Regions from separate parts of the Rhizobium sp. CB2179 genome, predicted to be linked through region 1. Evidence: predicted binding sites of a transcription regulator. Region 1 holds the regulator's gene; each other region holds the start of a gene.

Region 1 (4,579 bases):
GCCTTGGCGACGGCGAGCGACACGCCAAGGATGGCGTTGGCGCCGAGACGCGACTTGTTCGGCGTGCCGTCCAGCTCGATCATGATGTTGTCGATCTGGATCTGGTTTTCGGCGTCGATGCCGCCGATCGCGTCGAAGATCTCGGTGTTGGCGGCTTCGACCGCCTTTTCGACGCCCTTGCCCAGGTAGCGCTTGCCGCCGTCACGCAGTTCGACCGCCTCATGCGCGCCCGTCGAGGCGCCCGAGGGAACGGCCGCGCGGCCCATGCTGCCATCTTCGAGATAGACATCGACTTCGACGGTGGGGTTGCCACGGCTATCGAGAATCTCGCGGGCGATGATATCGGTGATTGCAGTCATGGGTTCTTCCTGCTCGGTGGGTGATAAATGGTTCGAAACCTGTCTTAGTCGAAGGCGTGCAAATTACAATGCTGCAATAGCCTTCGGACCAGCGTTCGGATGTGGCCTATAGCACGATCATGTCAGACTGTTGAACGTCAAGCCTTGGCGACCGCATCGAAGGCGAGCAGCTTTTCGAGAAGCCGCGGCATGTCCTTGAGATAGACCATGTTCGGGCCGTCGGAAGGGGCATTGTCGGGGTCCTGATGGGTTTCGACGAAGACGCCGGCAATACCGGCAGCCACTGCTGCCCGCGCCAGGGTTTCTACGAATTCCCGCTGACCGCCGGAGGAATCGCCCTGCCCGCCCGGCTGCGCTACGGAATGGGTCGCATCGAAGACAACGGGCGCACCCATCGCCGCCATGATCGGCAGCGAGCGCATGTCGGAAACCAGCGTATTGTAACCAAAGGAGGCGCCGCGCTCGCAAAGCAGCACGTTCGGATTGCCGCTGGCATTGAGCTTCTTCAGAACGTTCTTCATATCCCAGGGGGCCAGGAACTGGCCCTTCTTGACATTGACGACGCGGCCGGTCTTGGCGGCGGCGATGAGAAGGTCGGTCTGGCGGCAGAGGAAGGCCGGGATCTGCAGGACGTCGACGACCTTTGCCACCTCCGCGCATTGCTCGGCGGTATGAACGTCGGTCAGGACGGGAAAGCCGAACTCCTTTTTGAGGTCGGCAAAGACCTCCATGCCTTTTTCAATCCCGATACCGCGTTCGGCCGACAGCGAGGTGCGGTTCGCCTTGTCGAAGGAGCTCTTGTAAACGAGGCCGATGCCGAGCTTGCCGCAAAGCTCCTTCAGCGTGCCGGCGACCATGAAGGCGTGGTCGCGGCTCTCCATCTGGCAGGGACCGGCAATCAGCGACAGGCGGCCGGTATTGGAAAAGCTGACCTGGCCTTGGCCTTCGCCGATCCTGACTTCGGAATTCGTATCAGTGCTCATCGTGTTTCCTCGAAGGCGAAGAGCGTGCCCTGCCCGGGCGCGGGCTTCACCAGAATGCGATTGTTCTTGCGCGCGTATGTCACCCCGTTAGCAGCCAAATGCGCTTCTGTCACGGCAAGATCGGCGACAGCGAAGAGGATTGCCCGGCCGCGCAGGCCACGATCTGCGGATGAGCCGACGATGTCGAAATAGGCCTCCAACCCTTCCGCCGTCATCAGGCTGATTTTGGCATTCGACGCCGGGATATTGACGCCGAAACCGGTTTTCTCGACTGCCGATTGCACCACGGCGAGGCTGACGAAGGCAGCGAAGGCGGCAGCATCAGGCGCGCAAAGCGCTATCTCGACTATGCCGGTGACGCCATTGGCATGCGTCTCCAGCACGGCGCGGTCGGCCGGCAGCGGATTGACGCGCTCGACGGTAAATAGCAGGAGATCAGGCGCGCGCAGATCGCCGGCAAAAGCCAGCTTGAAGCCGGCAATCGTCTCAGAACCGTCCGGCATCGTCATCGGCCGGGTGAACTGCAGCATCTCGCCGGCGCTCGATCCGTTACCGACGAAATTCTGATGATCGATGCCGGCATCCTTGCTGCCAAAAGCCAGCCCCGAAAGCCCCTCCGCGCCGCAGCGGAAGCGGAAAGCCTGATTGCGGGCGGTGAAGACATTGCCTTGGCGCGCCGACGCCTCGCTCTCCTCGACGCTCGCAATCCCGAGCGGCTCCAGATAGGTCTTGTCAGCAAAGAAGACGCAGGCATTCTCCGTTCCGAAGGGATGGCGCGCATCGGGGGCAACGGTGAAGCCGAGCTTGCCGAGCCTCTCGCGCGCCAGATCGATATTGACGACCGGCAGCACGACATGATCCAGCGGGTGCGGTTTGGCGGAGTGCTCGTTCATGATATCCCTCCCTGACACGGCAAGAGATGTGCGACAGCGCTTCCCTCAACGCAAGACTTCTGTGCCAATCCGGCGAATGAAAATAAAAATCTCAACGAGTTGGCGCCAAGTTTTACGGAAATTTAGCTACTTGCGGAACACATATGGAACATATAGTGTCTGTTCTGGATTTGTTTCAATCACGAGGTCACAACGTCGATGCTCACGCGCAAACAACAGGAGCTTCTCCTTTTCATTCATGAGCGCATGAAGGAATCCGGCGTTCCGCCATCTTTCGACGAAATGAAGGATGCTCTGGACCTCGCCTCGAAGTCCGGGATTCATCGCCTGATTACAGCGCTCGAGGAGCGAGGCTTCATTCGCCGCCTACCGAACCGCGCCCGTGCGCTCGAGGTCATCAAGCTTCCGGAGGCCTACAGCCCCAGCATCCAGCCGCGGCGCGGCTTTTCGCCGAGCGTCATCGAAGGCAGCCTGGGCAAACCTCAGCCGGTCGCCGCCCCTGCTCCCGCAAAACCCGTCGCCGACAACGGCAACTCGGTTTCCGTGCCGGTCATGGGCAGAATCGCCGCCGGTGTGCCGATCTCGGCGATCCAGAACAACACCCACGACATCGCCGTTCCGGCCGACATGCTCGGTTCCGGTGAACATTATGCCCTGGAGGTCAAGGGCGATTCGATGATCGACGCCGGCATCTTCGACGGCGACACCGTGATCATCCGCAATGGCAGCACCGCAAGTCCTGGCGACATTGTTGTTGCACTCGTCGATGACGAAGAAGCGACACTCAAGCGCTTCCGCCGCAAGGGCGCCTCGATCGCACTGGAAGCGGCCAACCCGGCTTACGAGACCCGGATTTTCGGACCAGACCGTGTTAAGGTGCAGGGCAAACTCGTCGGCCTCATTCGCCGCTATCACTGACATCGGTTAGGCCGGATTCGGTAAAGCTGTTGCTGCGCCAGTCAAAGGCGCGATGGCGCATCCATGGTCGCGACAATGCGTCAAATGCGGTTGCCACCTCCAGGCCGGCGTCCGCGAAGCGCAACTCGATGGATCCGGTCCTGCGCAGCGTCTCGCCGGTGAAGAGCGTCGCACCTGAGCGGCAGCTGTTGAAACGCAGGCGGACCGACGTCACGATGATATCGGCCGCGTCGCATGCCGGGCCGAGATAGGCGGCATTGTCGATGACAGCAACCACACGACCATTGCCAAGCCTTGATGCGCACCAGGCCCTCTTGACGCAGGAAAAGCGGTTTGCTTCACCGGCCGCTGCGGCCGCCCGCATCGCTGTCCTCGCTTCGTTCTGCTGATCGCGGGAAAGCTTGACGCGGCGGTCTTCTCCTACCTGCGGGATAGCAGGACCATCCAGCATCTTCGGCGGATCATGTCTCGGCAGGACCAGGGCTCTCTGCCACTGGTCGAAGATGAAATCCGGTGGTCTTTCACGGTTGGAAGCCATTGCTGCCGCTTCGACCACCGCGACGAGACTGCCATCCTCCGAAATCACCAGATCCGGCGGCCGGGGAACCGGTAGAAGCAACAGGATGAGCGTTGCGACCGCGATGATTGATGTGCCGATATGGCGCAGCCGGGTGCGGAGCAGCGTCAGCAGCAGAAAGCCTGCGACGGCTATCGCGAAATACCAGGCGGGCAAGCGGCCGACGTCGATATTGCCATCCCAGCCGGACACCGTCTTTGCGACCGCGATCACCAGATCGAGGCCGAATCCGACGACCTTCCAAGCCCAAACATCCAGACCGAAAGGCATGAGTAGCATCGCCAGCAAGCCGGCCGGCATGATGATGAAGGAGATGATCGGCATTGTCGCGAGGTTTGCCGGCAGGCCATAGGCGGTCAGGCGATGAAAATGCTCGATCGAAAACAACGCGGTGGAAAAACCACCGATCAGCGAGGTCAGGAAGACGCCGCCGAAGAAGCCCGCAACAGTAACGAAGGGCCTGATGATCGGCAGCTTCAGAAAGGCGTTTTCGCGGATGCGCCGGTCCTTCCACAGCTGATAGCCCGAGACCAGCGCCAATGTGGCGGCAAAGGACATCTGGAAGCTCGGACCTAAGACCTCGGACGGTGAAATGAGGATGATGACGAGGGCGGAAAGCGCGACATTGCGCAGGCTGATCGACGGCCGGTCGAAGAAGACGGCAATCAACATGATGGCCATCATGATGAAAGCGCGCTCGGCAGAGACCGCAAAGCCCGAAATCAGGAAATAGGCAGTAACGGCGATGAGCGCGCCGGCGGCAGCGATCTTCTTCGTCGGGTAGGCCTCAGCGATACCGGGAAAGATGCTGAGCAGCATCCGAAAGCCGACGAAGAAGATGCCGGCCGA
Region 2 (4,579 bases), 1.7 Mb from region 1:
ATAATCCGGAATCGAAAGACAGCCTTCCTCATAGACGGAGCGCTCGTCGGAGGATTTGACGATCTCCGGGTTGATGAAGACCTGCGGCTGCTTTTCCTCGCCCTCGCGAGCGATGTCGATGACGAGCATGCGGCGCGGCACGCCGATCTGGATGGCAGCGAGGCCGATGCCCGGCGCGTCATACATGGTTTCCAGCATATCGTCGGCAAGACGCTGCAGGTCGGAATCCACCCGCTCGATCGGCTTCGACAGCTGGCGGAGAACGGGATCGGGAAGAATGATGAGTGGCTTGATGGTCATGGCGTTCCCATAACCCATCTTTTCCGACTATGGAATTATCCGGCAGCCGGGGAATACGCTTTTTTGCATCCCCGCCTGGAATTTCGCCATATTCGCCTCAGGCCGCCCGGCGGGCAGCACCGGCAGAACGGCCTTCCGGCCGGGCACGGAAGCGCTGCAGCAGCTCGATCAGGGTCTCCACCTCGTCCTTGAGCCGGCGGGTTTCCGCCGAAGAGTGCTCGACCATGTCCGAATTCTGCTGGGTGATTGCACCCATGTTGCGGACGGCGAGGCTGACCTCGTTGACGCCGGTCGCCTGATCACGGGCGGCGGCGGCGATATCGGCGACGAAACGGTTGATGATGTCGATGCGGCTGATCATGTCGTTCAGCGCCTCGCCGGTGCTGGAAACGATGCCGACACCCTGATTGACCTGGGTCGAGCTCTGCGAGATCAGGTTCTTGATCTCCTTGGCTGCTTCCACGGTGCGCTGGGCGAGCTGGCGGACTTCCTGGGCGACGACGGCAAAACCCTTGCCGGCATCGCCGGCACGGGCCGCCTCGACACCGGCGTTTAGCGCCAGCAGATTGGTCTGGAAGGCGATCTCATCGATGACGCCGATGATCTTGGTGATCCCGGTCGAGGATTTCTCGATGCCGGCCATCGCCGAGACGGCGCTGGTGACGAGCTCGCCGGAGTTCTTCGCCTTCTGCTGTGTCTCGCGCACGGCCTCCGACGCCTTCTCGGCATTGGCGGCCGTCTGGCCGACGCTGACGGACAGCTGCTGCAGCGCGGCCGAGCTCTCCTCGACGCCTGCCGCCTGCTGGGCGGTGCGCAGTGCCAGATCGTTGGTCGCGTTGGAAATGACGTCGGCGCCGGTCTTGATATGGCCGGAGGTCTCGCGCACGGAGGCGAAGGATTGGCGAAGGGCGCTGACGGCGCGATTGTAGTCCTCGGCCATCTGCCAGAAATTGCCCGGCAGGTCGGACGGCAAAGTAGCTTCGAGATCGCCGTTCGACAACGCTTCCAGACCGCGGCGCAGCTGCTCCAGCGCGATCGCCTGGTCGGATTGGGCCTCAGCGCGCTGCTCTTCCAAGGCGCGGTGCTTTGCTTCAAGCACCTCGAGATAGACCGAGATGGAATAATCCATGTCGAGCATGCCTGATTTGACGACCGCCGACAGCTTCTCGGCCAGCAGCTTGCCTTGCTGGCGCGCGAAGAACGAAGGCCACTGCTTTTCCACGATGCCCTTGACGAGTTCGGACATGACGATGGCGTAACCGCCGATAGACCAGCGCGGTTCCAGCCCCATGCGCTCATGCATGCGGCCGACGGTGGTCACGCCGTCGACATAGCTCTCGTCGAACGTGCCGCCAGTAAGATTGACCCAATGATCCTGCTGACGCTTTTTGGCATGGCCCAGTTGGGACTTGTCGGCGACAGCGGGGGTCTTGGCCATCTTGGCGTAGAATTTATCGAGGGCGCCGCCGATCAGCTCTGAGATGACAGGGCGCAGATCCCGCATCGACTTGCGCGCCGTTTCATCCAGCTCGATGAAATCGAGGCGCTGCCTGAGGGCATTGTCGGTCTGCTGGGCGGTCATGGGGATCTCTGTACTTGGCGCGACGCGCGCGGGAGGGGATTTCAGCGCCGCAGGTTTTGGCCAATATGGTTGAGCAATCGTTAAGCCGCGGCGACATTTCTTTTCGGTGGACGCGGAAGAGCAACGGCTTGCGAAGATATTGAGGATCGTCCACTCTGTTCACGTTTTGATCTATAAATCGGCGCTTCTTCTGTTATGCTTGCGGCATGACCGTCCATTCCGAATCGCTCGCCCTTTCCCTTGCCTCGATCAGCCCGGCCATGCTGGCGCTTGTCGGCGGGTGTCTCGCCGTCCTCGTCCTGCTGGTGATCGTGCTTCTGCTGCGCGCCGCCGGCCTTCGCCGCGAGCAGGCGGAGGAAGCGAACTTTCGTGCTCAGGAAAACGAAGCGCGCATGGCCGAGCTTTTGAAAATCCAGGCAGAGATGCAGGGCCGCATCGCGGCGATGACGGAGGTCTTCGGCGCGCGGCAGAGCGAACTCAACCAGACGATCAGCCAACGCCTCGACGGCATGTCGCAGCGAGTCAGCTCGACGATCACCGAGCAGACCAAATCGACGCATGAGAACCTGCAGCGGCTGCAGGAGCGGCTGGCGGTCATCGATGCCGCGCAGAACAATATCCAGACGCTCGCCAAGGATGTCGTCGGGCTGCAGGCCATTCTGTCCAACAAGCAGACGCGCGGCGCCTTCGGCCAGTCGAGAATGGAAACGATCGTCGCCGACGGTCTGCCGATGGGCGCCTACGCCTTCCAGCAGACGCTGTCCAACGGTTCGCGGCCGGACTGCACGATCCGCATGCCGAACGGCGCGCCGCCGCTGGTGATCGACGCAAAATTTCCGCTCGAAGCCTGGAACGCGATCCGCGACGCCGGCAGCCCCGAGGCCGGCAAGATCGCCAGCCAGCAATTCCGCCGCGACATGGAGGTCCATATAAGGGACATTTCGGAGAAATATCTGATCCAGGGGGAAACCCAGGATACGGCCTTTCTCTTCGTGCCGTCCGAATCGATCTTCGCCGAGATCCACGAGCACTTCGAGCCGGTGGTGCAGAAGGCGCACCGCGCACGCATCGTCATCGTCTCACCGTCGCTGCTGATGCTGTCGATCCAGGTCATTCAGGCCGTGCTCAAGGATCAGCGCATGCGGGCGCAGGCGCATCTGATCCAGGGCGAAGTGGCGATCCTGATGGACGATCTCAGCCGCCTGGACGAGCGGGTGCGCAAATTGCAGGGCCATTTCGCCATGGCGCAGAAGGATATCGACATGGTGGTCACATCAGCCGACAAGCTCACCAGGCGCGGCGCCAGGATCGAAGCGCTGGAATTCGAGGCCGGCGGCGATGCCAAGCCTGCCCGCGACAGCGAAGCCGCAGCCAAATCGGTGGAGAGCCGCACTGGTCTTCTGAAGCTGCGGGTGGTTGACGAGGAGTGACCGCTTCGGGCAGTGTCGCGCCCGCATGAAACAGTAGGAGCATGATGTCGTCAGCATGCTCCAGAAGACGGGACACATTCATGATCACAGTTTTCGGGTCCATCAACATGGATCTCATCGCCACGACCGAGCGCCTGCCGAAGCCCGGCGAGACGGTGGCTGGCAACGGCTTTGCCACGGCCGCCGGCGGCAAGGGCGCCAACCAGGCGCTGGCAGCGCGCCGCGCCGGCCGGTACGTGCATATGGCCGGCGCCGTCGGCAAGGATGCTTTCGCTGCGGAAGCGCTCGCCCTACTTGATGATGCGGGCACCGACCTTTCTCTGATCAACAATGTCGACGGCCCCACCGGCACGGCGCTGATCCTCGTCGGCGGCGACGGCGAAAACATGATCGCCGTCGTTCCCGGCGCCAATGGCCAGCTCACACCTGCCGATGCCGAGACGGCAATCGGCCGCATGAACGAAGGCGATATCCTGATGCTTCAGCTCGAAGTGCCGGCTGCCGCCGTCGAGCGCGCGCTGTCGGCGGCCCGCGCCAAGGGCGTCACCAGCATCCTCAACCTTGCGCCGCTGATCCCCGATGCGCCGCGTCTCGGCCGGCTCGCCGATATCGTCATTGCCAACGAGACCGAGTTCGAGCGGCTCGCCGGACAAGAGGGCATGGACGCACAAGCGCGCGAGGCAGCCCTCGTGCGCCTGCATGCGGAGACGGGCCAGACGCTGATCGTGACGCTCGGTGCCGACGGGGTCATCGCCATTCGCGACGGGTCGATTTCTAGGGCGCAGGGTCTCAAGATCCAACCTGTCGATACGGTCGGTGCGGGAGACACTTTCTGCGGCTATTTCGCCGCCAGCCTCGACGACGGCCTCGATTTTGTCTCGGCGCTGCGCCGTGCGGCAGTTGCCGGTTCGCTTGCCTGCCTCAAGGCCGGAGCGCAACCGTCGATCCCCTTGAGCGAGGAAGTCGCAGACAGGATATAAATCTTGAAGGATAGACGGCGACAAGCGCCGATGTGCTGTCTCATATAGTGATGGGACCGCGGAGACTGTGGCTTGATCGGTCAACGCGGTGCCGGCAGCCCCTTCGCCTCGCGCGAGTGCCCCGTCGCTCCGTTGCCTCATCGCGTGGATCCGCTGCCGTAGCGCAGGACAGCTGGGAAGAGTTCTGATCGTTCAGCCCCTCATAATGCAAAAGGCGCCTGGGAAATCAGGCGCCTTTGCATTTCGGGGATTAATGCCGCTCAGGCAGCGTTCGACGTCTGCTCTTC
Region 3 (4,579 bases), 1.3 Mb from region 1:
CGCCGGGACGCTGCTTCTCGGCGGCATCCACCAACTGCTCGTAGGACTTGATACGCGCCTTGGACTTGGCCTGACGGGCTTTCGGGCTGGACGCGATCCATTCCTGTTCGCGGCTGATCGCCTTCTGGCGCGATGCATCTTCGCGGCTTTCCTGCAGCATCCGCTTGGCTTTCGCCTGCAGGTAGGCCGAATAGTTGCCTTCGTAGGGAATGCCACGGCCGCGGTCGAGTTCGAGGATCCAGCCGGTGACGTTGTCCAGGAAGTAGCGATCGTGGGTAATCATCATCACGGCGCCCGGATAGTCGCGCAGATGTTTTTCGAGCCAGGCGATGGTTTCGGCGTCCAGGTGGTTGGTCGGTTCGTCGAGCAGCAGCAGATCCGGCTGCGAAAGCAGCAGGCGGCAGAGCGCGACACGGCGTCGCTCACCACCCGAAAGGCTGGTGACATCGGCGTCACGCGGCGGGCAGCGTAGCGCTTCCATCGCCATTTCGACCTGGCTTTCCAGATCCCAGAGGTTCTGGCTGTCGATGACGTCCTGAAGCTTGGCGCCCTCTTCCGCCGTCTCATCGGAATAATTCATCATCAATTCGTTGTAGCGATCGAGGACAGCCGTCTTCGAGGCAACGCCTTCCATGACGTTCTCGAACACCGTCTTGTTTGCATCGAGGTGCGGCTCCTGCTCGAGGTAGCCGACCGTCGCACCTTCGGCGAGCCAGGCTTCGCCGGTATACTCCTTGTCCTGGCCCGCGATGATGCGCAGTACGGTGGATTTACCCGCGCCGTTCGGACCGAGGATACCGATCTTGGCATCGGGGTAGAACGAAAGGTGGATATTCTCCAGGATCTTCTTGTTGCCATAGGCCTTGTTGAGGCCGGACATATGATAGATGAACTGACGTGCCATGCTGCGCTGCTCCGGGCGGGAAACTTTGATTGTGCCGCTATGTAGGCGAAACAGCGCCTCCGGGCAACGCCGAAACCCGGTTTACTCAGGAATTCCGGTCAAAAGCCCGCAGCGTCGACGACGCCCTCGTCGCAGCCGAACGACGTTTTTCCAGCGCCCTGGATCAGATCGGCAAGCCCGGCACTTTTCGCCGATGCCGCTCCGGCAGCTTCCGAAAGCCCGATCGTCAGCTCGCTGATCATCCTGATATTGCCGGCCCGCCGGCAGCTCATCTTGACACGATCGCCGGCACCCGGCCCGAAGCTCTTGTCGAAAGCCGCTTTGATCGCTTCGGCCTTGACCGGTTTGCCGATATTGGCAGCGAAGAGATCGCGCACGGCCGACGCGTTGAGTGCGCCCACGAGGTGCACGCCGACGCCGAAATAGTCGTCGGCGCTCATCTTCGTGCAGGTGCCATGCTTCACCCACTCATGCCGTTCCAGGCCGGACTGCGTGCCGGGCATCGCCTTTGCGAGCGCCGCCTGCGTCTCCGCCGCAAGCGTGACCTCCGGCAGCTTGTTCCAGTCGCCGTCCTTGTCGGCGGCCTTCTGCTCGGCGCTCACGCCGCAATAATCCTGCCGCATCGGCCAAAGTCCGTGCAACGAAAAGTTCGTCGCGTCGGGGCGCTCGCCGGTCTGGCTCGCACACTCGGCTTTCTTCTGGTTCGTCTGACAAAAGGCCGGCTGCCAGCTCGCCGCCAGAATGAAGCGGGTGCGCCCGCCGGCCTCCTGCGCCACGCCGGCGCCGGCAACAACCATCGACACGGCAAACGTCAAGGTACGCAACTGCATGCTGCTCATTTCAACCCCCAAAAAAGAACAATACAGGAACAAATAAGCATCAAAATTAAAAGGCCGCAACCCTGAATCGCAACAAGGCCGCAAATTGTTATCAGATAGTCAAATGCCCATGTTGCAATTACCCGGCGATCTGGTCTGTTGTCGCCGGGAGGACCACATGTTTTCTGAAACGCAAAGGCTCGCCGTATCAGGGGCGTCGCTGGCCTATCACCATGCTGAGGCCATCACCCTTCCACGCGGTATCCTGCTGATATCCCATGGCTTGGCCGAACATTCGAAACGATACCGCGTCTTTGCCGAGACGATGGCGGCACGCGGTTATCATGTCTATGCCCATGATCATCGAGGCCACGGCGAGACGACGGCACCCGACGCGCCGATCGGCCGTTTTGCCCGGCGCGGTGGGGTCGAAAGGGTGATCGGCGACGTCATCGCTATGCGTAGCCATGCGGCCTCCCGTCGTCCCGGCCTGCCGGTGATCCTCTTTGGCCATTCGATGGGTGGCCTCATCGCCCTCAACGCTGCCGTCACAGCTCCGGCCGACTTCGACGCCGTCGCCGTCTGGAATTCGAATTTCGCCGTCGGCCTTGCCGGCCGCGCCGCCCAGGCAATCCTGCTTGCCGAGCGCATGCTGAAGGGCTCCGACGTGCCGAGCGGCCTGCTGCCGAAGCTTACCTTCGGCACCTGGGGCAAATCCATTGCCGGCCGCCGCACCGAGTTCGATTGGCTGTCGCGTCTTCCCGATGAAGTCGACAAGTACGTCAGCGATCCACTCTGCGGCTTCGACGCCTCGGTCTCTCTCTGGCTCGATCTCTTCGAGCTGACCTTCCGCGCGCCGCAGAAAATCCATCTCGACCGGCTGGCGCGGGATATGCCGATCCATTTGGTCGGCGGCGGAGAAGACCCGGCGACGGAACGTGGAAAAGCCGTGCTCTGGCTGTCAAACCATTTGAAAGGCAAAGGCTTCTCCCGTATCAGCACTGAGATATATCAGGACATGCGGCACGAAACATTGAATGAGATCGGCGCGCATGCGGCGATCGCAGCCTTCGCGGACTGGTGCGACAGGGCCGTCGCAAGATCCTGAGCGACCAATATCCTGAGTGACAGGGATTTCATCATGAACACCACCTCCGCCCGCCGCGTTTCGTCCGCTTCCGACGTGACGATGGGACTTGTGCTGATGTTCATCTCGGTGATGTTCTCGCCGCTCATCGATATTTTCGCCAAGCTTGCCATCGTCACCGTCCCCTCCGCGGAGATCACCGCCGGCCGCTTCGCCGTACAGGCGCTCTGCATGCTGCCGATTGTGATATGGCGGCGCAGCTTCGCCGAATTCTCCTGGCGCCAGAACCTGTTCCATGCCATCCGCGGCGCGATCATCACCGTCTCGATGATCTCCTTCGTCACCACGCTGAAATACATGGCGGTCGCCGACGCGATCGCGATCTTCTTCGTCGAGCCGATCATGCTGACGATCCTCGGCGGTATCTTCTTGAAGGAGACGATCGGCTGGCGGCGCTATAGCGCCTGCGGCGTCGGCTTCTTCGGGGCGATGCTGATCATCCAGCCGAGTTTCGAGGAGGTCGGCTACATCGCGCTTCTGCCTGTCGTCAGCGCGCTCTGCATCGCCATCTTCGTGCTGATGACTCGCGTCCTCTCGCACAGGGAAGACCCCTGGGCGATGCAGTTCCAAATGGGCATCTGGGGCCTGCTCTTCTGCACCATCCTGCTTTTCCTGGGCCAGGGAACCGGCTCCGATCTCTTCGATCCCGTCATGCCGGATGGCCGCGCCTGGTTCTATGTCGCCGGCGTCGGCGCCATGGCCGCGATATCGGGCATCCTCGGCGTCTATGCCTATCGCGCGGCACCGGCATCGACGCTGGCGCCGCTGCAATATTTCGAGATCGTCTCGGCGACGATCTTCGCCTGGCTGGTCTTCGGCGACTTTCCGGATGCCGTCAAATGGCTCGGCATTGCCATCATCGTGGCATCGGGCTTCTACATCCTCTGGCGAGAGCGCCGCTTTGCTTCAAAGCCCGTATCCGATACATCTGAGGTGACGCTGGCGCCGTAGATATTGCCGGGAGGAACATGACAGAGACCGTGACCAAAAAGCCGCCGCTTGCCGGCATCCGGGTGATCGAGCTTGCCCGCGTGCTCGCCGGCCCCTGGGCGGGACAGATGCTCGCCGATCTCGGCGCCGACGTCATCAAGGTCGAAAATCCCGACGCCGGCGACGATACACGCCAATGGGGCCCGCCCTTTGTCGAGGGCGCCGATGGCGAGAACCTCTCGGCCGCCTATTACCACGCCGCCAATCGCGGCAAGCGCTCTGTCACCGCCGACTTGAAGAGCGCCGAAGGCCAGGACCTCGTCCGCCGCCTCGTCTCCACCGCCGATGTGGTCATCGAGAATTTCAAAGTCGGCGGCCTCGTCAAGTACGGGCTCGATTATGACAGCATGCGCAAGATCAACCCGAGGCTCGTCTATTGCTCGATCACCGGCTTCGGGCAGAACGGCCCTTATGCCAGCCTCGCCGGCTACGATTACATCGTCCAGGGCATGTCCGGCTTCATGTCGATTACCGGGGAGCCGGGTGGCCAACCGATGAAGGCAGGTGTCGCCATCGCCGATATCTTCACCGGCATCTATGCCGTCGCGGCGATCGAAGCCGCTCTGATCCATGCCCTGAAGACCGGTGAAGGCCAGTTGGTCGACATGGCCCTGCTCGATGTGCAATCGGCCGTGCTCGCCAATCAGAACATGAATTACCTGGTCTCCGGCGAGGCGCCGACCCGCCTCGGCAATGCCCATCCCAATATCTCGCCCTATG

Evidence for each region. The regulator LexA, encoded in region 1, represses DNA repair genes until DNA is damaged. The targets are predictions, from matches to a motif close to TGTTCNNNNTGTGTTCNG.
Region 2: AC244Q_RS00345 (DNA recombination protein RmuC) is a predicted target of LexA. The motif match lies at 2,039-2,056, and genes of this name have one in related genera.
Region 3: AC244Q_RS15025 (ribonuclease T2 family protein) is a predicted target of LexA. The motif match lies at 1,758-1,775, and genes of this name have one in related genera.

What each region holds. Positions count from the first base shown of each region.
Region 1 is NZ_CM172781.1:1,739,010-1,743,588, reverse strand. It holds gene eno (phosphopyruvate hydratase) at 1-359, opposite strand, end outside; gene kdsA (3-deoxy-8-phosphooctulonate synthase) at 497-1,342, opposite strand; gene AC244Q_RS08785 (VOC family protein) at 1,339-2,235, opposite strand; gene lexA (transcriptional repressor LexA) at 2,434-3,153, shown strand; gene AC244Q_RS08775 (ComEC/Rec2 family competence protein) at 3,134-4,579, opposite strand, start outside.
Region 2 is NZ_CM172781.1:66,166-70,744, reverse strand. It holds gene def (peptide deformylase) at 1-300, opposite strand, end outside; gene AC244Q_RS00350 (globin-coupled sensor protein) at 398-1,882, opposite strand; gene AC244Q_RS00345 (DNA recombination protein RmuC) at 2,089-3,312, shown strand; gene AC244Q_RS00340 (ribokinase) at 3,393-4,292, shown strand; gene ptsN (PTS IIA-like nitrogen regulatory protein PtsN) at 4,553-4,579, opposite strand, start outside.
Region 3 is NZ_CM172781.1:2,996,781-3,001,359, forward strand. It holds gene ettA (energy-dependent translational throttle protein EttA) at 1-904, opposite strand, end outside; gene AC244Q_RS15025 (ribonuclease T2 family protein) at 1,003-1,743, opposite strand; gene AC244Q_RS15030 (alpha/beta fold hydrolase) at 1,901-2,830, shown strand; gene AC244Q_RS15035 (DMT family transporter) at 2,864-3,820, shown strand; gene caiB (succinate--glutarate CoA-transferase) at 3,838-4,579, shown strand, end outside.